One region of the Massilia forsythiae genome, then DNA from elsewhere that is predicted to be linked to it. Evidence: riboswitches for the same ligand, from Rfam matches in the RefSeq annotation. Region 1 holds a riboswitch; the other holds the start of a gene.
The links. Region 1 has a riboswitch for fluoride ahead of HH212_RS26850 (voltage-gated chloride channel family protein). Riboswitches for the same ligand answer to the same signal wherever they lie in the genome.
Positions count from the first base shown of each region.

Region 2: it holds a riboswitch for fluoride, as region 1 does, so the genes downstream of both, HH212_RS16795 (chloride channel protein) here and HH212_RS26850 (voltage-gated chloride channel family protein) in region 1, are expected to answer to the same signal.

Region 1 is NZ_CP051686.1:104,437-115,798, reverse strand. It holds gene copM (CopM family metallochaperone) at 28-411, shown strand; gene HH212_RS26870 (YncE family protein) at 398-1,813, shown strand; gene HH212_RS26865 (2,3-bisphosphoglycerate-dependent phosphoglycerate mutase) at 1,839-2,561, opposite strand; gene eno (phosphopyruvate hydratase) at 2,690-3,976, shown strand; gene HH212_RS26855 (histidine phosphatase family protein) at 3,997-4,623, shown strand; fluoride riboswitch at 4,752-4,817, shown strand; gene HH212_RS26850 (voltage-gated chloride channel family protein) at 4,877-6,193, shown strand; gene HH212_RS26845 (DUF190 domain-containing protein) at 6,202-6,576, shown strand; gene crcB (fluoride efflux transporter CrcB) at 6,573-6,959, opposite strand; gene HH212_RS26835 (ABC transporter ATP-binding protein) at 7,031-7,672, shown strand; gene HH212_RS26830 (ABC transporter permease) at 7,669-8,460, shown strand; gene HH212_RS26825 (LysR family transcriptional regulator) at 8,457-9,353, opposite strand; gene HH212_RS26820 (YeiH family protein) at 9,456-10,466, shown strand; gene HH212_RS26815 (substrate-binding domain-containing protein) at 10,523-11,299, shown strand; gene HH212_RS26810 (uracil-DNA glycosylase) at 11,316-11,362, shown strand, end outside.
Region 2 is NZ_CP051685.1:3,901,711-3,913,072, forward strand. It holds gene HH212_RS16780 (DUF349 domain-containing protein) at 1-904, shown strand, start outside; gene moaE (molybdopterin synthase catalytic subunit MoaE) at 936-1,394, shown strand; gene yiaA (inner membrane protein YiaA) at 1,532-1,960, shown strand; gene HH212_RS16795 (chloride channel protein) at 2,052-3,395, opposite strand; fluoride riboswitch at 3,497-3,569, opposite strand; gene clpB (ATP-dependent chaperone ClpB) at 3,718-6,330, shown strand; gene aceA (isocitrate lyase) at 6,819-8,117, shown strand; gene HH212_RS16810 (23S rRNA (adenine(2030)-N(6))-methyltransferase RlmJ) at 8,431-9,624, shown strand; gene HH212_RS16815 (EAL and HDOD domain-containing protein) at 9,883-11,160, shown strand; gene HH212_RS16820 (SAM-dependent methyltransferase) at 11,299-11,362, opposite strand, start outside.

The DNA.
Region 1 (11,362 bases):
TGGGCCGGCGCCTGCGCCGCCCAGGACATGCCGTTCATGCCCGCACACATGCACGCGCATGCGAGCACGATCGCAAGCGCCGCCCCGCCCGCCTTCGTCGCCAGCAGCGCCAAGCCGTACGCGGCCCTGGCCGACGACGCCATGGCCGTGATGGACGACGACATGCGCCGTGCGCCGATGAACGGGGACCCTGGCCACGACTTCGTCACGATGATGATCCCGCATCACCAGGGCGCGATCGACATGGCCAAGGCCATCCTGGTGCACGGCACCGATCCGGAATTGCGCAACCTGGCGCAAGGCATCATCGCTGAGCAACAAAATGAAATCAATGTCATGCGGGCCTGGCTGCAACGCCACGACGCCGGCACGACCACCCATACCGATAAGGAAGTCCATGCAACGCACTAAATTTGCCGGCACCACCATCCGTGCCGCCGCACTCGCCATCGTACTGGCCGGCGCCCTCACCCCCGCCCACGCCCTCCCAAGCGCCCAGGACCGCGTCTACACCGCCGACCAGAACAGCAACACGGTCTCGGTGATCGACCCGTCCACCAACACCCTGCTGGGCCAGATCCGTCTGGGCAACCTGCGCCCGGACGTGCTCTCGCCGCTGTACAAGGGCGAGGTCAACGTGCACGGCCTGGGCTTCTCGCCGGACCACAAGACGCTGATCGCGATCGCCAACGGTTCCAATTCCGTCACCTTCATCGACACCGCCACGAACAAGGTCAAGGGCGTCACCTACATCGGCCGCTCGCCGCACGAAGGCTTCTTCACGGCGGACGGACGCGAGGTCTGGGTGGTGGTGCGAGGCGAAGACTATATTTCCGTCATCGACCCGGCCACCTTCAAGGAAACGCGTCGCATCCAGACCACCGGCGGGCCTGGCATGGTGATGTTCCACCCGGACGGCAGGCTGGCCTTCGTCGTCTCGAGCTTCAACCCGGTGGTCGATGTCGTCGACGTCAAATCGCACCAGGTCGTCAAGCACATCCCCGTGACCAGCCCGTTCTCGCCCTTCCTGCAATTCTCGCCGGACTTCAAGGAAGTGTGGATGACGCACAAGGACGTGGGCAAGGTCACCCGAATCGACGTCGCGACGCAATCGGTGAAGGGCGTGATCGACACCGGCCTGATCACGAACCACCTGGCGTTCGCGCGCACCCCGGCCGGCGTGCGCGCCTATGTGACGGTCGGCGGCGAGAACGTGGTCAAGGTGTACAGCACCGGCGACGCGCCGGCGCTGGTGGCGACCATTCCCACCGGCGCCCTGCCGCACGGCGTCTGGCGTTCCGACGACGACAGCCGCGTCTACGTCGGCCTGGAAAACGGCGACGGCGTGGACGTCATCGACACCGCCGCCAACAAGGTGGTGGCGCACGCGCCGGTGGGCCAGGCGCCGCAGGCGCTGGTCTACGTCTCGCACGCGGTGCCGGCCGGCGCCGGCACGACCAACCTGGTGCCGCGCGCCAACGCCGAGCCCGTCAACATCGCACTGCGCCCGGCCGGCGGCGGCGCCACCGGCTTCGTGGTGGCGCGCAACCTGGGGCTGACCGATGCGCTGGAGGTGTCGTTGTTTTCCCTGAAGCCGGACACCGTGTATTCGGTATACGCGAGCGGTCAGGCGATGCCGGTGGCGCGCTTCAAGACCAATCCGAAGGGCATGGCAAACGGCACCGCCATCGGCCCGATGCGCGAGGTTGCGAGCGCCCTGTCGGCCAAGGATCCCGGCGCCAGCCGCATCCTGGTGATGGAAGGCGATGCGCCGGCCGACCCGGCCAAAGCCGTCCTGGCAAGCGTGCGCTAGAAACACGGCTCGGCCGCCGGCCCGATCAGAACAGCGAGTGCCGGCCTTCGTCGCTCACGGCCGGCATGTCGTACCGACGGCGCACGTGCATATCCGCGTCGAACTCGTAGACGACCGGCGTGGCGTTCGGCACGTCGAGCGTGGCGATGTCGTCGTCGCTCATTCCTTCCAGATGCTTGATCAGCGCGCGGATGGTGTTGCCGTGCGCCTGGATGACGACGCCCCGTCGCTCGCGCAGCGCCGGCGCCGCCAGCTCTTCCCAAAACGGCCGCACGCGCCGAACCACATCTTCCAGACTTTCGCTCAGCACGATCTCGCCTGCCCGGGCACCGCGGTTACGCGGATCATCCGCATACGCGCGCGCATCTTGCAGCGCCATCGGCGGAGGCGCCACGGCAAACGAGCGGCGCCAGGCGGCGACCTGCGCCGCGCCGTATTCCCGTTCGGCCGTCGCCTTGTTCAGCCCCGTCAGGGCACCGTAATGGCGTTCGTTCAAGCGCGGGTCCGGCACAATCGGCAGCCACATGCGGTCCATTGCTTCGCAGATGATCCATTGCGAGCGGATGGTGCGCTTGAGCATCGATGTGAACGCGACGTCGATCGCCACGCCCGCCGCGCGCAGCGTCGCGCCCACCGCCCGCGCCTGCGCCATGCCGAGCGGCGTGAGGTCGACATCGGTCCACCCCGTGAAGCGGTTATCGGCGTTATAGGCGGACTCGCCGTGGCGGATCAAAATCAGTCGGTGCATGGCGCCTCACTCCTCGGATCGGCTGCGTCCCGGCCGGGTCGCGCGCAACCCCCGGACGAACTGGGATAGAGTAACCGCAAACTTATCCGGGCACGCGTTCGATGCCGGCTTTCACCCTGGAAATTCTTATGAATCCTGCCATTCAAGACATCCATGCGCGCGAGATCCTCGACTCGCGCGGCAACCCGACGGTTGAAGTCGACGTGCGCCTGGTATGCGGCGTCGTCGGTCGCGCCGCCGTGCCTTCGGGCGCTTCGACCGGCATTCATGAAGCCGTCGAACTGCGTGACGCCGAGCCGCGCCGCTACGACGGAAAGGGCGTGAAGAATGCCGTCGCCCACGTCAATGGCGAGATCGCCACCGCCGTTGCCGGCAAGGACGCGACCGACCAGAAAGGCATCGATGCCCTTCTCATTGCGCTGGACGGTACGCCGAACAAAAGCAGGATGGGGGCGAACGCCGTTCTGGGCGTGAGTCTGGCTGTGGCGCGCGCTGCCGCCGCGGCGGCGGGCTTGCCCTTGTTCAGTACCCTGTCCGCGTCGCACGCTCCACGCATGCCGGTACCGATGTTCAACATCCTCAACGGCGGGGTACACGCCAATTGGCAAGCGACCGATTTTCAGGAATTCATGATCGCCCCCGTCGGCGCCCCCACGTTCGCCGAGGGCGTACGCTACGGCGCCGAGATCTACCATCGCCTGCGCACCATCCTCAAGGAGCGTGGTTACAACACGGCGGTCGGGGATGAGGGCGGCTTCGCGCCTATCCTTAAGCGCAACGCCGAGGCCGTCGAATTAATCCTCGAAGCGATCGAAAAGGCAGGCTATCGACCCGGTGACGACATCGTGCTGGCGCTCGATCCGGCGTCGTCCGGCTTTTACGAGGACGGCCTGTACCACCTTCGCAGCGAGGGCCGTAAGGTCGATGCGGCCGGGCTGGTCGACCTGTACGAGGGATGGATCGAACGCTATCCGATCGCCGTGCTGGAAGACGGATTGGCGGAGGACGACTGGGCCGGCTGGCGCATGATGAACAAACGGCTGGGCAAAAAGGTCGAACTGGTTGGCGACGATCTGTTCGTGACCAACGTCAAACGCATCGAACGCGGAATTCAGGAAGACGTCGCCAATGCCGTTTTGATCAAACCGAACCAGATCGGCACCCTCACCGAAACGCGCGCCGCAGTCGAACTGGCCTACCGTGCCGGTTGGGGCGCCATGGTCTCCCATCGCAGCGGCGAAACGGTCGACAGCTTCATTGCCGATATGACGGTCGGATTCGGTACAGGACACCTCAAGACCGGGGCACCTGCGCGCGGCGAGCGCGTGGAAAAATACAACCAGCTGATGCGCATCGAAGAAGCGATGGGTCGAGATGCCTCTTACGCCGGCCGCGATGCGTTCGTGCGCGGGTAGGTTGAAAACAGCTTAGCCCGATGACGCGCCTGGTTACACGCATCGTCGTCGTTCGTCATGGCCACGTCGATGGCATCGATCCGCCGCGATTTCGTGGATGCGCCGAATTCCCGCTCTCCGAACTCGGACGGCGCCAAGCGGAGGCGCTGGGACGGCGCGTGGCGCGTGGCTGGCAGCCGGATGCCATTTACACCAGCAATTTATCCCGTTGCATCGATACGGGCACGGCGATCGAGCGCGCAACCGGCGCGCCTGCAAGCGTTCTCGCCGAGCTCGCCGACATCGACTACGGCCAGTGGCAAGGTTTGACGCACGATCGTGTCGAGTCCTTGTGGCCCGGGCCGGCACGGATGTGGTTTTCGAAACCCGACATGGCCTTGATACCCGGCGGCGAGACGCTCGCACAGGTGTTGGTACGCGTCATGAGTGTCCTCCATTTCGTGCTTTTGAAACACGCCGGCCAGACCGTCGTCCTGGTCGGGCACGACAGCGTCAACCGTGTGCTGTTGTTGCATTGCCTTGGGCTTTCTCTCAGTCATTATTGGCAACTCCGGCAGACGCCTTGCTGCGTGAATGAATGCACGTTCGAGGACGATTCGTTCGTCATCCAACGCATTAACGAAACCGGTCACCTGATTGGCGTTTAAACAAGGAAATGGCGGGAAGACGAGTGGATCGAAGTTTTTACAGCAGGTTAAAAGGTCGAATTCGGCGTCGCCTGCGCTCAGGACGCCGCGCGATGATTTGGCGGAACAAGCAAACCTTGCTATGATTGACTTTAATTGGAGATGGCATTCCTCCCGTAACCGCTCAATCCCGAGCTGATGATGCCTACCTTTCCCGGCCGGGAAGGTAGGCGCATGCCTCGATCCGGACCAGCTGGGCTCACTCACTGGACCGATGAAACCTGATCACACACCCGAACAAGTCGAGCTTTTGCATTACATGGCGAAGTGGCTGCTGCTTTCCGTCATCGCGGCCGCACTCGCCGGCTCCGCGTCCGCATTCTTCCTGTTTGCACTCGAGCGCGTCACCCAAATCCGTGTCGCGTCACCGCAGATCATCTGGCTGCTCCCCCTGGCCGGGTTCGCCGTGGGGTGGATCTATCATCGCCTCGGAAAGGATGTCGAGGCCGGCAACAACCTGATCATCGACGAGATCCACGACCCGAAGAAAACGATCCCGCTGCGGATGGCGCCGCTGGTCCTTGGCGGTACCGTGCTGTCGCACCTGTTCGGCGCATCGGTAGGTCGCGAAGGCACGGCGGTGCAGATGGGCGCCACGCTGGCCGACCAAATCGCCCACATGTTGCGTCTGGACCGCGATACACGCCGGGTACTCGTCATGGCCGGCATGAGCGCCGGCTTCTCATCCGTGTTCGGCACGCCCGTGGCGGGCGCGATCTTCGGCCTGGAAGTACTGGCGATCGGCCGCATGCGCTACGACGCGATCCTGCCCTGCATCGTCGCCGCCATCGTCGCCGACCGCGTGGGACTATGGTGGGGTATCCACCACACACATTATGTGCTCGGCGCGGTACCGGCTGTCGGTACGACCGGCCTGGTTGCGGTCGTCGTCGCCGGCATCGCGTTCGGCATGGCAGGCATGCTCTTCGCGACGCTGACGCACACGTTGAGCGACACGGCCAAGCGCCATGTGCCGTACGGTCCGGCACGCCCCCTGCTGGGCGGCGCAATCGTCGCCCTGGCGGTCTGGCTGAGCGGGACACAGCGCTATATCGGTCTCGGCATTCCGGTCATCGTCCAGGCGTTCCAGCAGCCGCTGGGATTCGAAGACTCGATCGGCAAACTGGCGTTTACCGTCGTCTCACTCGGCAGTGGCTTCAAAGGCGGCGAAGTGACGCCGCTGTTCTATATCGGCGCCACGCTCGGCAACGCCCTGGCGCCGTTGCTGCACCTGCCTTTCCCGCTACTGGCCGCGCTCGGCTTCGTCGCCGTGTTCGCCGGCGCCGCCAACGTGCCGCTGGCGTCTACCGTCATGGCCATCGAACTGTTCGGCGGCGAGATCGCGCCGTACGCAGCGCTCGCCTGCGTCGTCAGCTACCTGTTCTCGGGGCACACCGGCATCTACCGCGCCCAGCGCATCGGCCGGGCCAAGCACCGGCGCGCGCTTCCCGAGGACCTGCGTCTGTCCGAACTCCATGCCTACCGTGCGCGCGAACGCGCGAGGCCGGCAGCGCAGCGTCCTGAACAGTGAGCCACACGATGAACGATTTTGCCGTCCTGCGCCTGTACATCCCGATGTCGGCCCGTGCCCGCGCCACCCGTCTGTGGCACCATCTCAGTCCCCCGCAGCTCGCCCACCAACTGCTGACGCAGGCACGCCGCGCCGGCATCCGCCAGGCGTTGCTGTTCCATGTCGGCAGCGGCTACCTGCCGGGTGAGAAGCCATCCCACGCCCACGTGGAAGGAACGGCAGGGCGCCACCCGCAATGCGTCGAACTGGTCGATACGGAAGAAGCGCTTCGCGCGTTCCTTTTCGAACACCATGCGCAACTGCACGCGGTGCAGGCCGTGCTGTTGCGATGCGAGCTGCCGCTCGCAACCGAGGGCAAGGCGACGCACGCAAGCGCCGGTTAGCGGCGCATCAGTAATGCGGCCGTCCCCATGCCGAGCGTGCACATGACAAGCGAACCGGCAACGTGCAGCAGCACTGCACCGGCTGCCATGGCCAAGCGGCCGGCGCGCAGCAGGATCACCGCCTCGCCGGCGAAACTCGACATGGTCGTCAAGCCGCCAAGGAAGCCGGTGACGACGAACAACCGGATCTCGGGCGCGAGCGACGGCGTTTCGGTTAGCCAAGGTATCGCCACCCCGATGATGTATGCGCCCACCAGATTGACAAGCAGAGTACCGGGTGGAATCTCCGGAAACAGCGAATTCAAAGCCACGCTCGTCCACCAGCGCACGAGCGCTCCCAGCGCAGCGCCGGTGGCGACTGCGAATACGGAAGAAAACTCCATCGATGTCCCATTTGTAATGTACCTTGCCACCTTAACACGGCACTATGGGCAGCCGCACCCGGCTATACTCCATGCCCATGTCTTTCCATTCCCTTGCTCGTTTCGATCCATCCGTTCGTCTTGCACTGCGTGCGCTATGCTCGGCACATGCCGGCCCGGTCGACCTGGACCTGGGGCGAGGCGAATGCATCGCCATCGTCGGTGAATCCGGTTCCGGCAAGAGCGTGTTGCTGCGCATGATCGCGGACCTGATTCCCAACGAGGGCACGGTGCTGCTGGACGGCGCACAGCGCGCAAGCTGGACGGCGCCGGCATGGCGTTCGATGGTAGTCTATCAAGCAGCCGAGCCGGCCTGGTGGGACGCGACCGCGCGCGCGCACCTTCCGGCATCGGAGCAGAAGCGGGCGCAGGCACTGGCCGATGCGCTGAAACTGCGGGCCGCTGCGCTTGATACCGACCTGGAGCTGCTGTCGACCGGCGAACGCCAGCGCCTCGCGCTCATCCGTTCCCTGGCTTGCCGGCCCCGTGTCCTCCTGCTAGACGAGCCCGCTTCGGCGCTCGACGCCGCCTCGACCGCAGCTCTCGAAGCCCTACTGCGTTCGGAACTCGAACGAGGCACGTCGGTGTTGGTCGTGACGCATTCAGAAGAACAGGCCGAGCGCCTCGGGCAGCGGTGCCTGCGTATGGCGAGCGGCCGGCTCGAGGTGGCATGAGCCAGATTGCACTGTCGGCGTCGGACATGGCGCTCGCGGCCAGTCTGGTCGTATTCGATGCGGCGGTTTCGATCGCCTTCGGCCTGCGCCTGCATCGGCCCTTGCTTGTCGCCAGTCTGAGGATGGTGCTGCAGTTGCTGCTCGTCGGCCTCGTGCTGCGCATCGTATTCCGTTCCGACGCGCCGGCGCTGACGCTGGCCATCGCCTGCCTCATGATCGCCGCTGCCGCGCGCGAAGTCGCAACGAGGCCGACGCAGCGCCTGGCCGGCTGGGGCAACTACCGTATCGCGGGCGCAGTGGTAGCGCTGTCGAGCCTGGCCACGGTGGTGCTGGCCCTGATGACGGCCATCCGCCCCACGCCCTGGCACGACCCGCGCTATGCCATCCCGTTGATGGGCATCGTGCTGGGCAGCGTGCTAAATTCGGCAAGTCTGGCCCTCGACGCTTTCCTCGGCGGCGTGGTTGTGTCGCGCAATCAGATCGAAGCCCGTTTGGCCCTGGGTGCATCCTTGCGCACAGCGCTTGCGCCGCTGATGCGCGATGCGGTGCGTAAAGGCCTCATCCCGGTCATCAACCAGATGTCCGCGGCGGGTATCATCACGCTGCCGGGCATCATGACCGGCCAGCTCCTCGCCGGCATGGATCCGCTCGGCGCCGTCGAATACCAGATCCTGTTGCTGTTCCTGCTGGCCGGGAGCAGCGGACTGGCCGCCGGCGGCGTGGTCTGGCTGGCCAGCCGCGCACTTGGCGACGACCGCGACAGGCTGCGGCTGGACCTCTTGGCTTAGTTATCCGGCCGCTTCCTGGTCCGCACCATGTCTTCGAAGGCGGCGACGGCGCGGCTGCGATGCCGCTGGGCGTGGCGCAGCATCGAGAAGCTGCGCGCCGGGAGCGCGCAGTGCGCCCGTGCCAGCAAGCCGGCCTGCACATGCGGCGCCACGACCAGTTCCGACATCGCGGTGGCAAACGGTCCCGCCATGACCGCACTGCGCACCGCCTCATTTGAGGGAAGTTCGAGTGCGATCTGCAGATTGACGACCGCCACGTCGAGCGCGGCGAGTCCGGTCTCCAAAGCGGACCGCGTGCCCGAACCGGCTTCACGCAAAATCCATTGTCCAGCTTCCAGTTCTCTGGCCGTCAGCGTCCTGCCGTCGGCCCAGGGATGATCGGACGCAACCACAACCACCATATTGTCTTCGCCGACAGTCTCCTCCTCCAGGCCGGTCGGTTCTATGTTTCCCTCCACAAAACCGAGATCGGCGCCGCCTTGCAGCACGGCCTCGGCGACGCTCTCGGTATTGCCCGCTTCCATGTGCAAATCGATTCCCGGCCATGCTTGGCGGAAGCGTACCAGCAAGGCCGGCAGCCAATAGCTGGCGATGGTCTGGCTGGCGTGGATCGTTAGCGACCCGCGTCTGAGCTCGCCCAAATCGGCCAGCGCCGCCTCGGCTGCCTGGGCGCTCGCGAGCGCGCGGCGTGCTTCGACGAGAAAAATTCGTCCCGCGTCGCTGATTTCGATGCGCCGGCCGACACGGTGAAACAGCGCCGTTCCGTATCGCTCTTCCAGCGACTTGATGGAAGTGCTGACCGCCGAAGGGGTCAGGAAGAGAACGGCGGCGGCCTGGGTAAGGTGCTGGCGTTCGGCGACCTCGACGAATATACGCAACTGATCCAATGTCATCGTTCAATATTTTAGAAAGATATGTTCGTAATTTTAAAATAGACCAAACAATTCAGTACAGCGATACTTATTACATCGACGTATATGAATATGAGAAAAATAATGAAGAATCAAGTGAACAATTTGTCCGCCGCCGTTCCCGGCCTGTTGCTTTGTGCTGCGGTGACGGCAGCTGCCTATCTGCTCGAAGTGGCCGAAACCCACGTGTTCGGCCGCGCTTGGCTCGAAAGCCTGGTGCTGGCCATTCTCATCGGCACCGGTATCCGCACCCTGCACCGCCTCGACCCGCGCTTCGATCCAGGCATCCATGTCGGCGCCAAACTGCTGCTCGAGATCGCGGTCGTGCTGCTGGGCGCTTCGGTCAGTGCCGGTGCGCTGCTGGCCAACGGCCTCGGCCTCATCGGCGGTATCGCGGCGGTGGTCGTGGTTGCGATCGTGTTCAGCTATTTCATTGGGCGCAGCGCGGGCCTGCCGCAGAAGATGGCGATCCTCATCGCATGCGGCAATTCGATTTGCGGCAATTCCGCGATCGCTGCAGTGGCGCCGGTGATCGATGCCGACGGCAAGGACGTCGCCGCCTCGATCGCCTTCACCGCCGTGCTTGGCGTGGGCGTCGTATTGGGCCTGCCGCTGCTGGTAGGACTGCTGTCGTTCACCCCGGTGCAGTATGGCGTGTTCGCCGGCTTGACCGTCTATGCGGTGCCGCAAGTGCTGGCGGCGACCGCATCGGTATCGGCCGCGAGCGTCCACATCGGCACCCTGGTGAAACTGGTGCGCGTGTTGATGCTGGGTCCGGTCGTGCTGGTCTTGTCGATGTTCGGACGCGGTAGCGGCCGGGCACGCCCTGCGCTGTCGCACCTCGTGCCGTGGTTCATCGTCGGTTTCCTGCTGCTTCTGGTGCTGCGTTCGATGGGCTGGATTCCGCAGGCTGCACTGGCGCCTGCCCACGACGCGGCGAACTTCCTGACCATCATGTCGATGGCGGCCCTCGGACTGGGCGTCGATGCCCGCGCCGTACTGCGTGCCGGCGCCAAGGTGGCCTCGGTGGTAATCGGCTCACTCGCAGGATTGGGCGTGGTCAGCTTTGCTCTGATCAAGTTGCTGGGTGTATAGGCACAGCGCCCTCTTCCCGACTTATATTTATGCCAACTAAAAAAAGGAAAAATCCAATGAAATCATATCTCTGTCATAACACCGCTCGCCGACTCGCTGCAGGCGCGATGTTCGCGCTCATGACAGGCATCGCCTGTGCCGCACAGCCGGTACTGGTGTACGGCCCCGGCGGTCCCGCGCCGGCGATGAAGGAAGCGGCTGCCGCCTTCGAGCAGGAGCACGGCATCAAGGTGACAGTGACGGCGGGCCCGACACCGGGCTGGATCGAACGCGCGAAGCAGGATGCCGACGTGATCTACAGCGGCTCGGAAACCATGATGACGGACTTCACCGTTGCGATGGGCGGCCGCATCCAGGAAGCCAGCATCACGCCGCTCTACCTGCGTCCGCTGTCGATCCTGGTTCGTCCGGGCAACCCGAAGCATATCCATGGCGTCTCCGACCTCGTCAAACCCGGCGTGCGCATCCTGGTCGTCAACGGGGCTGGCCAGAATGGCGTTTGGGAGGACATGGCGGGTAGGAAAGGCAATCTCGATACAGTGCGCAAGATCCGCACGAACATCGCCAGCTATGCTGCCAACAGCGCGATCGCGCGCGACACCTGGACCAGCCGCAGCGACATCGATGCATGGCTGATCTGGAACATCTGGCAGGTCTCCAACCCCAAACTCGCCGACGTCGTGTCGATCGAACCGGATTACGCGATCTACCGCGATGCCGGCGTCGCCCTGACCGAGCACGGCAGCGGCAACCCGGCTGCGAAGCAGTTCGTCGATTTCCTGCAGTCGCCGCAGGGCAGCGCGATTTTCACCAAATGGGGATGGCAAAAATGACGGCGCGCGTCCTGCCATGACCGGGCAAGCGCAGGAACGCAATCTCGACGACCCGGAGGAAGT
Region 2 (11,362 bases), on a different replicon from region 1:
GGAACATGCGCGCGCGCTGCCGCTGGAACGCAAGAGCGAGCAGGCGCTGTGGCAGCGCTTCCGCGCGGTGTGCGACGACGTGTTCCAGCGCCGCAAGGACAGCATGCACGAGGCCGACATCGAGCGGCGCGCCCACGAAGCCGCCAAGGAAGCGATCAGCGCGCGCCTGGAGGCGGCGGCGCCGGACGCGACCCCGGCCGGCGCCGGCAAGCTGCTGCGCGAGGCCCAGGCCGAATGGCAGGCGATCGGCCCGGTGCCGCGCGCCCACGAGGCGCGCGTCGAGAAACGCTTCCACGCCGCGCTGGCGCTGGTGCAGCAGCATGCCGACGGCGTGCGCCGCGCCGCCGGCGTGGCCCAGGCCGGCCACCTGCGCGACAAGCTGCGCCTGGTGCGCGAACTGGAGCAGGCTGTCGCCGGCGGCGACGATGCCGATGCCGCGCCGGTCGACTGGGCAGCGCGCTGGGACGCCGTCGCGGCGCCGGACGCCGAGCTGGAGCGCGTGCTGCGCACCCGCTTCGACGCCGCCCTGGCCGCGCTGCAGGGCGACCAGGCCCGGCGCGCCGCCTATGCGCGGCAGCTGGAGCACAACCGCGATGCGCTGCTGCACGATTTGCTGCGCCTGGAAATCGGCGCCGGCATCGACAGCGGCCCGGAATTCGCGCGCGAGCGCCTGAAACTGCAGGTCGAGGTGCTGCAATCCTCGCTCAAGTCGGGACCGAAGCCGGCGGCGCAGCGCGGGGCCGGCCAGAAAGCGGCGCCCGGCCAGCCGGCGGGCGGCAACCCGGGCGGCGCGGCCGCGTCCGGTGCCGGCCTGCGCGCCCTGTGCGCCTTGCCGGCGCTGCTGGACGCGCGCACCGCCTCGCGCATCGAGCAGCTGGTCATGCGCCTGGCGAAGAATGGATGAGGTTGGCAACGATGACGAGCGGGGAGGATGCATGATCGAGGTACGGGTACAGTCCGCGGATTTCGACCTGGGCGCGGAAGTCGCGCGCCTGCGCGCGGGCGACGCCCGGATCGGGGCGGTGGTGAGTTTCGTCGGCACCGTGCGCGACATGAACGACGGCGACCGGGTGGCGGAACTGGAGCTGGAACACTATCCCGGCATGACCGAACGCTCGCTGGAAGAGATCGTCGAGCAGGCGCGCGCGCGCTGGCCGCTGTACGGCGCGCTGGTGGTGCACCGCGTCGGACCGATGCAGCCGATGGAACAGATCGTGCTGGTGGCGTGCAGCGCGGCGCACCGCGGCGAAGCCTTCGCAGCCTGCGAATTCATCATGGATTACCTGAAGACCGAGGCGCCGTTCTGGAAGAAGGAACAGACGCCGGGCGGCGCGCGCTGGGTCGATGCGCGCGTGAGCGACGATGCGGCGCGCGCCAAGTGGCAGCTCGGCTGATCTGGCGCCCTGTGTAGCGCGCCGGCCACAACCGCAATAATCCATCGCAACATTGTTCCGCGGAAATTCATTGCAACTTGCGGTTGCCATGACGATCTGGCAAAGTTCCAGCCTCATCCATGACCGCGGAGCGTCCCATGAGCCTGTCCGGCACCGTCGCCTATCGCCCCAGCCCGGCCTTCGTCGGCGCTTCCTGGGCCGCCCTCGCCATCGGGCTGGCCGCCTACCTGATCGGGCTGTGGAATGCCCAGATGCAGCTGAACGAAAAGGGGTATTACCTGACGATCCTGCTGTACGGTTGTTTCGCCGCGGTGTCGCTGCAGAAGACGGTGCGCGACCGCGCCGAGGGCATACGCGTCACCGGCATCTACTTCGGCCTGTGCTGGATGTCGCTGCTGGCCGCGGTCCTGCTGCTGGTGGTGGGCCTGTTGAACGCCACCCTGAGCCTGAGCGAAAAGGGTTTTTATGCGATGTCCTTCGTGCTCGCCCTGTTCGCCATCGTCGCCGTGCAAAAGAACGTGCGCGACCTGGCGATGAGCGCCGTGCCCGGCGACGAGCGCGCCTGACACACGGCCGCGGTTGCGATCGCGGCAAGACCTGCCCGGGCCGGTGGCCGTCGTTGCCGGCTCTGCTTGGGCTGGCGGCGTACGCATCGCCTCACTCTTCGGAGGCGCTCTCCTTTCCGGCCCGGCGCCGCCATTCGGCCAATTCCCCCAGCCGCAACGCGTGCGGCGCCCGCTCTCCATGGCCGTGCTTGCCGTTGCCGATCCGTTGCGAGCGATAGATCCCGGTATGTCCCGAAAACAGGTAGCTGACCACGCAGCCGATGGCGGCGTACACCCCGACCTCGGCGCCGAACAGCTCGAGCGCCATCAGCGTCGAGGCGATCGGCGTATTCGCGGCGCCGGCGAACACGGCCACGAAGCCGACCCCGGCCAGCAGCGGAAACGGCAGCTGCAGCAGCGGCGATAAGGCATTGCCGAGCGTGGCGCCGATGTAGAACAGCGGCGTCACCTCGCCACCCTTGAAGCCGCTGGCCAGCGATGCGATGGTAAAAGCCATCTTGCCGGCGAAGTCCCAGGGCGGCATGGGTTGCACGAACGCGGCCTGGATGGTCGGGATGCCCAGCCCCAGGTAGTGTCCGGTGCCCGGCAGCATGGCCGCGGCGGCGATGGCGATGCCGCCCAGCAGCGCGCGCAGCGGCGCGTAGGCCACGCGTCGCTTGAACCAGCCGCCCAGCGCATGGGTCCAGTCGGCGAACAGCTTGCCGGCCAGGCCGAAGGCGGCGCCGGCGACGACGAGCGCCGCCAGCGTCCACGCCGTCACGGCCGGAATCGCAGCGGCGGGGATCGCATAGTGGGTATGATGCGCCCCCCACAGCTGGCACACGCGGTCGGCGGCGACGGCGGCGGCCAGGCAGGCGGGCAGGGCGTCGTAGCGCAGGCGGCCGATGGCCAGCACTTCCAGGCCGAACACGGCGCCGGCCAGCGGCGTGCCGAATACCGAGGCGAAGCCGGCGCTGATGCCCGCCATCAGCAGGATGCGGCGCTCCTGGTGGCCGAGGCGCAGCAGCAAGGTCAGCTGATCGGCCAGCGCACCGCCCATCTGCACCGCCGTGCCCTCGCGCCCGACCGAGGCACCGAGTAGGTGCGAGGCGACCGTGCCGCCCATCACCAGCGGCGCCATGCGCAGCGGGATCACCTGTTTCGGGTCGTGGATCTCGTCGATCAGCAGGTTGTTGCCGGGCTCGACCTGGCGCCCGCATCGCAGGTAAACCCAGGACACGGCGAAGCCGCCCAATGGCAGCAGCCACAACAGCCATGGGTGGGCCAGGCGGCTCGCCGTGGCGCGGTCGAGCGCGAACAGGAACAGGGCGGAGGCGGAGCCGGCCAGCGCGCCGGCCAGCACGGCCAGCACGATCCACTTGGCCATGTAGGGCAGCAGGCGAAAGCGTTGCAGGCGCAAGCGCTGCAGGCGGGAAGGCGGAAGCGAAGGTGTCATGCATGTCCTTGTCGGGTTCGATAAGACGCTTTCCCCGGACATGCAGGCGTCACCACACGATGCAGGCGCCCGCACGTCCACGCAGCCGGCAAGCCGGAGGGAATCGTGCAGGCATCATCAGCCCTGTGGGCGGTTCGTGCGGAACACGGGAGGAATGCCATCTCCCGCAGGCATTCTAGCGCAGCGCGGCGGCGCATGCCAGGGCAGCCCTTCGTCACGGTTAAGTGGTTTTTAAGCAAGGTCGCCATTTCGCATCTTGAAAAGCCGGCGCCGCACCCTTAATTGCGTTTCAACTTGAACACCAACCATTGAGGACCACCCCATGCGGCAAGACAAATTGACGACCAAGCTCCAGGAAGCGCTGGCGGATGCCCAGAGCCTGGCGGTCGGCAACGACAACCAGTACATCGAACCGGCCCACCTGCTGAGCGCGCTGCTGAGCCAGGACGACGGCGGCGCGCGTTCGCTACTGCAGCGCGCCGGCGTCAACGTCGGCGGCCTGCAGAACGCGCTGCGCGGCGCCGTCGAGCGCCTGGCCAAGGTGTCCGGCACCGGCGGCGACGTGCAGGTCGGGCGCGAACTGGTCGGCCTGCTGAACCTGGCCGACCGCGAATCGCAGAAACGCGGCGACCAGTTCCTGTCCAGCGAAATGGTGTTGCTGGCGCTGACCGACGACAAATCCGACGCCGGCCGCCTGGCGCGCGAGCACGGCTTGAGCCGCAAGGCGCTGGAATCGGCGATTGCCGCCGTGCGCGGCGGCGAGTCGGTGAACTCGCAGGATGCCGAAGGACAGCGCGAGGCGCTGAAGAAATACACGCTCGACCTGACCGAACGCGCGCGCCTGGGCAAGCTCGACCCGGTGATCGGCCGCGACGACGAGATCCGCCGCGCCATCCAGGTGCTGCAGCGCCGCTCGAAGAACAACCCGGTGCTGATCGGCGAGCCGGGCGTGGGCAAGACCGCCATCGTCGAGGGACTGGCGCAGCGCATCGTCAACGGCGAGGTGCCGGATTCGCTCAAGGGCAAGCGCGTGCTGTCGCTCGACATGGCGGCGCTGCTGGCTGGCGCCAAGTTCCGCGGCGAGTTCGAGGAGCGCCTGAAGGCGGTGCTGAAGGAACTGGCCCAGGACGAAGGCATGACCATCGTCTTCATCGACGAGATCCACACCATGGTCGGCGCCGGCAAGGCCGAGGGCGCGATGGACGCCGGCAACATGCTGAAACCCGCCCTGGCGCGCGGCGAGCTGCACTGCGTCGGCGCGACCACGCTCGACGAATACCGCAAGTACGTGGAAAAGGATGCCGCGCTGGAGCGCCGCTTCCAGAAGATCCTGGTCGACGAACCGAGCGTGGAAGCGACCATCGCCATCCTGCGCGGGCTGCAGGAAAAGTACGAGCTGCACCACAAGGTCGAGATCACCGACCCGGCGATCATCGCCGCGGCCGAGCTGTCGCACCGCTACATCACCGACCGCTTCCTGCCGGACAAGGCGATCGACCTGATCGACGAAGCCGCCGCCAAGATCAAGATCGAGATCGATTCCAAGCCGGAAGTCATGGACAAGCTGGACCGCCGCCTGATCCAGCTGAAGATCGAGCGCGAAGCGGTCAGGAAGGAAACCGACGAAGCCTCGCAGCGCCGCCTGGAACTGCTCGGCGACGAGATCGGCCGCCTGGAGCGCGAGTACAACGATTACGAGGAAACCCTGAAGGCCGAGAAGGCGGCGGTGCAGGGCTCGGCCCACATCAAGGAAGAAATCGAGCAGGTGCGCCTGCAGATCCAGGAAGCGCATCGCAACAGCGACTACGGCCGCATGTCCGAGCTGCAGTACGGCCGCCTGCCGGAACTGGAAAAGCAGCTCAAGGAGGCGGAAGCGGCGGGCGAGCAGCCGCTGGATGCCGACGGCAAGCCGAAACTGCTGCGCACCCAGGTCGGCGCCGAGGAGATCGCCGAGGTGGTGGCGCGCGCGACCGGCATTCCGGTGGCGCGCATGATGCAGGGCGAGCGCGACAAGCTGCTGCACATCGAGGAAGAGCTGCACAAGCGCGTGGTCGGGCAGGACGAGGCGATCGAGGCGGTGTCGGATGCGATCCGCCGCTCGCGCGCCGGCCTGGCCGATCCGGACCGCCCGTACGGCTCGTTCATGTTCCTGGGCCCGACCGGCGTCGGCAAGACGGAGCTGTGCAAGGCGCTGGCTTCGTTCCTGTTCGATACCGAGGAATCGCTGATCCGCATCGACATGAGCGAATTCATGGAGAAGCACTCGGTGGCCCGCCTGATCGGCGCGCCGCCGGGCTACGTCGGCTACGAGGAGGGCGGATACCTGACCGAGGCCGTGCGCAGGAAGCCGTACAGCGTGATCCTGCTCGACGAGATCGAGAAGGCGCACCCGGACGTGTTCAACGTGCTGCTGCAGGCGCTCGACGACGGCCGCATGACCGACGGCCAGGGACGCACCGTGGATTTCAAGAACACGGTGATCGTGATGACCTCCAACCTGGGTTCGAACCGCATCCAGTCGATGGAAGGCAGCGAGCCGGAAGTGGTCAAGCTGGCGGTGATGGCCGAGGTGCGCGGTCACTTCCGCCCCGAGTTCATCAACCGCATCGACGAGATCGTGGTGTTCCATGCGCTCGACGAGAAGAACATCGGTTCGATCGCCAGGATCCAGCTGCGCAACCTGGAAGGACGCCTGGAAAAGATGGAGATGGCGCTGGACCTGAGCGAGGAGGCGCTGCAGAAGATCGCCGAGGCCGGCTTCGATCCGATCTATGGCGCGCGCCCGCTCAAGCGCGCGATCCAGCAGCAGATCGAGAATCCGCTGTCGAAGGCGATCCTGTCCGGGCGCTTCGGTCCGAAGGACACGATCCATGTCGGCGTGCAGGGTGGCCAGCTGACGTTCGGCGCGGCGCCGGCGGTCGAGCTGGCCAAGTAATGCGGTAGCCGGCGCCGGCATGGGTCGGCGCGAGGATTGAGCCCCATCCGGCCTTGCCGGGTGGGGCTTTTTTTCGTCCCATGGTGCTGCACGCCGCGAGTTGAATCGGTCCGTCTCCAGTACACCGCCTTGTTGTTGCCTGAAATCATCAATTTCCTACGTATATCAATCGTCCGCGTCAGGCTTGCGTGCATGATCCCAACGCCGGCTGCCATCGGCGTCGTTTTCGTATTGCGAAAAGCGGTTTCGCCAATGGAAACAGCGCAGCATGCCACGCTGCCCAGCCGTTCCATTTTGAGAAATTTGTTTTCGCATCATGATATGCGTAGCGCAAGTGGTTGATTTTTATAAGCATAAAAATAGTCCTGTGTCTTATATAAGAGTTCCGCTGCTGCGCACAAAAGGCCTATCATTGTTTCCAAGGGCGATCCACCGTCCACCGCTTTCCGATCCACTCATCAACTTCGTTTTTCATTCAGGAGAACAACATGGCAACCCGTGAACAGCAAATCGCCGCTCTGCAACAGGACTGGGACAGCAATCCGCGCTGGAAGGACGTGACGCGCAACTACAGCGCCGACGACGTCGTGCGCCTGCGCGGCTCGGTCCAGGTCGAGCACACGCTGGCGCGCCGCGGCGCGGAAAAGCTGTGGGGCCTGGTCAACGACGAACCCTACGTGAATGCGCTGGGCGCCCTGACCGGCAACCAGGCCATGCAGCAGGTCAAGGCCGGCCTGAAGGCGATATATTTGTCGGGCTGGCAGGTGGCGGGCGACGCCAACGTTGCCGGCGAGATGTATCCGGACCAGTCGCTGTACCCGGCCAACTCGGTGCCGCTGGTGGTGCGCCGCATCAACAACACCTTCCAGCGCGCCGACCAGATCCAGTGGTCGGAAGGCAAGGACGACATCGATTACTTCGCGCCGATCGTGGCCGACGCCGAGGCCGGCTTCGGCGGCGTACTGAATGCGTACGAGCTGATGAAGGCGATGATCGAGGCCGGCGCCGCCGGCGTGCACTTCGAAGATCAGCTGGCATCGGTCAAGAAGTGCGGCCACATGGGCGGCAAGGTGCTGGTGCCGACCCGCGAGGCGGTCGAGAAGCTGACCGCGGCGCGCCTGGCGGCCGACGTGATGGGCACGCCGACGCTGGTGATCGCCCGCACCGATGCCGAGGCGGCCGACCTGCTGACCTCGGACGTGGACGCCAACGACGCCCCGTTCTGCACCGGCGAGCGCACCGTCGAAGGCTTCTTCCGCGTCCGTCCCGGCGTCGAGCAGGCGATCTCGCGCGGCCTCGCCTACGCGCCGTTCGCCGACTTGGTCTGGTGCGAGACCGGCAAGCCGGACCTGGCCTTCGCCAAGCGCTTCGCCGAAGCCATCCACGCCAGGTTCCCGGGCAAGATGCTGGCCTATAACTGCTCGCCCTCGTTCAACTGGAAGAAGAACCTGGACGACGCCACCATTGCCAAGTTCCAGAAAGAACTGGGCGCGATGGGCTACAAGTTCCAGTTCATCACCCTGGCCGGCTTCCATGCGCTGAACTACAGCATGTTCAACCTGGCGCACGGCTACGCGCGCAACGGCATGTCGGCCTTCGTCGAACTGCAGGAAGCCGAATTCACCGCCGCCGACAAGGGTTTTACCGCGGTCAAGCACCAGCGCGAAGTCGGCACCGGCTACTTCGATGCGGTGACCCAGGCGATCCAGCAGGGCCAGAGCTCGACCACGGCCTTGCACGGCTCGACCGAGGACGAGCAGTTCTTCGATACCAAGAAAGTGGCGTAGCACCTGCGTCGTCCCCGGCCTAGGCGGCCCCCTTGACGGGGACCCATACCCCGCATCCATCCCCAAGAAACCGGGAAGCCAAGGGCAATTCGAGCCGAACGACAGTCGTCTGACATAAGCCGCAGCCACCCGCCGCGGCTTTTCTTTTTTGGGCGATGCGCATAGATGGGCGATAATGACGGATGGGCCAAAGTACGCGCCCGCCGCACTCACTTATCCGGAATCCACTATGTTTAGTTACCGCCACGCCTACCACGCGGGGAATCACGCTGATGTCCTGAAGCACTTTATCCAGGTTCAGTTGCACCAATACATGAACCAGAAGGACACTGCCTACACCTATATCGACACCCATTCCGGTGCCGGCGTGTATGCGCTCGACAGTGCCCAGGCGAGCAGGAGCGGCGAGTTCGAGGACGGCATCGCGCGCCTGTGGAACCGCGACGACCTGCCGCCGGCCCTGGCCGAGTACGTGGACGTGGTGCGGGCCCTGAACCCGAGCGGCAAGCTGCGCTACTACCCCGGCTCGCCCTACGTGGCCGAGCAGGTGGCGCGTCCGGAAGACCGGCTGCGCCTGTTCGAACTGCACCCGTCCGACATCAAGATCCTGGTCGACAACTTCCGCAAGCTGGAAGCGCACCAAGCCGAGCAGGGCGAACGGGCACGCGGCCGCCGCGTGCTGATCGACTACAAGGATGGTTTCCAGGGGCTGAAGGCGCTGCTGCCGCCGCCGTCGCGCCGCGCGCTGGTGCTGATCGACCCGCCGTACGAGGTCAAGCTCGACTACAAGCACGTGCGCGACGCGCTGGAAGAGGCGCTCAAGCGCTTCCCGGGCGGCATGTACGCGGTCTGGTACCCGGTGCTGCAGCGCATGGAATCGCGCCAGTTCGCCGACCGCCTGAAGCGCCTGCCGGCCAAGGAATGGCTGCACGTGACCCTGACGGTCGCCACGCCCGGCCCGGACGGCACCGGCCTGCACAGCAGCGGCATGTTCATCCTGAATCCGCCCTACACGCTGGAACCGACGCTGCGCCAGGTGCTGCCTTACCTAGTGCAGGTGCTGGGCCAGGACGGCGGCGCCACCTTCCGCATCGAGCGCGGCACCCAGGTCACCGGCGCCATGGCGGCGGCCGGTCCGCGCGCGCCGGTCGGCAATGCGCGCCGCGCCAGCCCGCTGTCGGGCGCCGGCAGCCTGCGCCTGCCGGGCCAGGCCTTCGGCGACGGTCCGCGCGCGCGCGATGGCGCCGAAGGCGAGCGCGCGCCGCGTCCGGCCCGCGAAGGCGGCGCCGAGCGTGGCGCCGGGCGCGCCGATGCCCGTACCGATAATCGCACCAACGTTCCGCGCAACGCCGGCAAGCCGCGCTCGACGGTGGGCGCGGCCGATGCAGCCGGCGCCGGTTCGCCGCGCGCCGGTTCGCCACGTTCCACCGCAGCGCGCGGCAATGGCGACCGGCCCGGCCCGGCGCGTCCCGCCGGCAAGCGCGGGGGCGGTTCCGGCCGCGGTTGAGTCTGGCTCATCGGGGGGTTGTGCAGCCGAGTCCCGAGCAGCCAAACTCCGCGCAGCCAAATTCCAATTTCGCGTTTCGAACGACCGGTGCGTGCCCATTGCGGCGCGCACCAATGGCCATGCGCGCCGGAATGGTAACGTTTTGATACGATGTCGAAATGTAAAGACGGCGAGTCTGTAGTATAGTCGCCCCCGTGTCCCGCTCGACCGGGACCCGGTTCGCGTGTTGCGTGCCGCAATCGTTTTCAGGAGTGTTACATGCATGCGGATGCAACGGCAGTCACGTCCATGCCGTCGGATGATTTTTTTCTGGCGCGCCAGCCCATACTCGGGCGCGACCAGAAACTGGTGGCGTTCGAACTGCTGTTTCGCGCCGCCGCCGAGCACGAGGACGCGCAGCTGACCGACTATGCCGCCGCCACCGCCGCCGTGATCTCGCATGCATCCCAGCTCGGCATGAAGCAGGTCGTGGGCGAGCAGATCGCCTTCGTCAACGTCGACGAGGTCGTGCTGAAAAGCGACTTCGTGCGCTTCCTGCCTCCTGACAAGGTCATTCTAGAAATCCTGGAGACCGTGCAAGCCACGCCCGAGGTCACGGCGCGCGTGAGGGAATTGAAGGAGCTCGGGTTCCGCTTCGCCCTCGATGACGTTATAGGCCATTCCGAGCAGGTGAGCAAGCTGATGGACCTGGTCGACGTCATCAAGATCGACCTGAAGGGCGTCAGCCGCGCCGAACTGATCGAGCTGGCCCATTCGCTGCGCAGTCCACACCAGAAGCTGCTGGCCGAAAAGGTCGAGACCGTCGAGGAATTCGAGCTGTGCCTGGAACTCGGCTTCGAGTATTTCCAGGGATATTATTTTGCGCGCCCCGCGATCCTTTCCGGCAAGAAGATCTCGCCGTCCGAGATGGTGCTGCTGCGCCTGCTCGACCTGATCAACTCGAATGCCGACAATGCGGCGATCGAAGCGGTGGTCAAGCGCGACGCCTTGCTCAGCCTGAACCTGCTGCGCCTGGTGAACAGCCACCTGACCGGTACCGGCGGCGGCCACATCGAATCGGTGTCGCAGGCGCTGGCGCAACTCGGACGCAGCCAGCTGCAGCGCTGGGTGCAGATCCTGCTGTACAGCGGCCCCGACGGCCACGTCGAACTGAATTCGCCGCTGCTGCAGATGGCCACCACGCGCGGTCGCCTGCTGGAATTGATGGCGCTGACGCTGCACCCGGGCGATGTCGAGGGCGCGAATACCGCCTTCACGGTCGGCATCATGTCGCTGATGGACGCGTTGTTCTCGGTGTCGATGGGCGAGCTGCTGGGCAAGGTCGAGGTGTCGCCCGAGGTGCGCGCCGCGCTGCTGGAGCGCGGCGGGAAGTACGGCACCATGCTGCGCATCGCCGAGCAGCTCGAGGGCGTGCAGTGCAACCGGACCCTGTCGCAGGCGCTGGCGGCGCTCGGCCTGTCGGCCAAGCGCCTGCGCGAGATCGAATTGGCCGCCTTCGACTGGGTGCGCGAGCTCAGCGGCGCCGACGTGGGTTGATGCGTGGGGTGGACGGCATCCGCGCCGCATCCGTGCACGCGACGGCGGTATAGCCGTCCACCCTAAGCCCGCTGCATGGCAGGATAGCGGCCATGCGTACGGCCGCACGCCACGCAACGGCGTTGACGTGCTATAGATTTATTGCGCCAGGAACAGGAACACGGTCGGCTTCTTGTGGAAATCCGGCCCCTTGCCGGCCGCC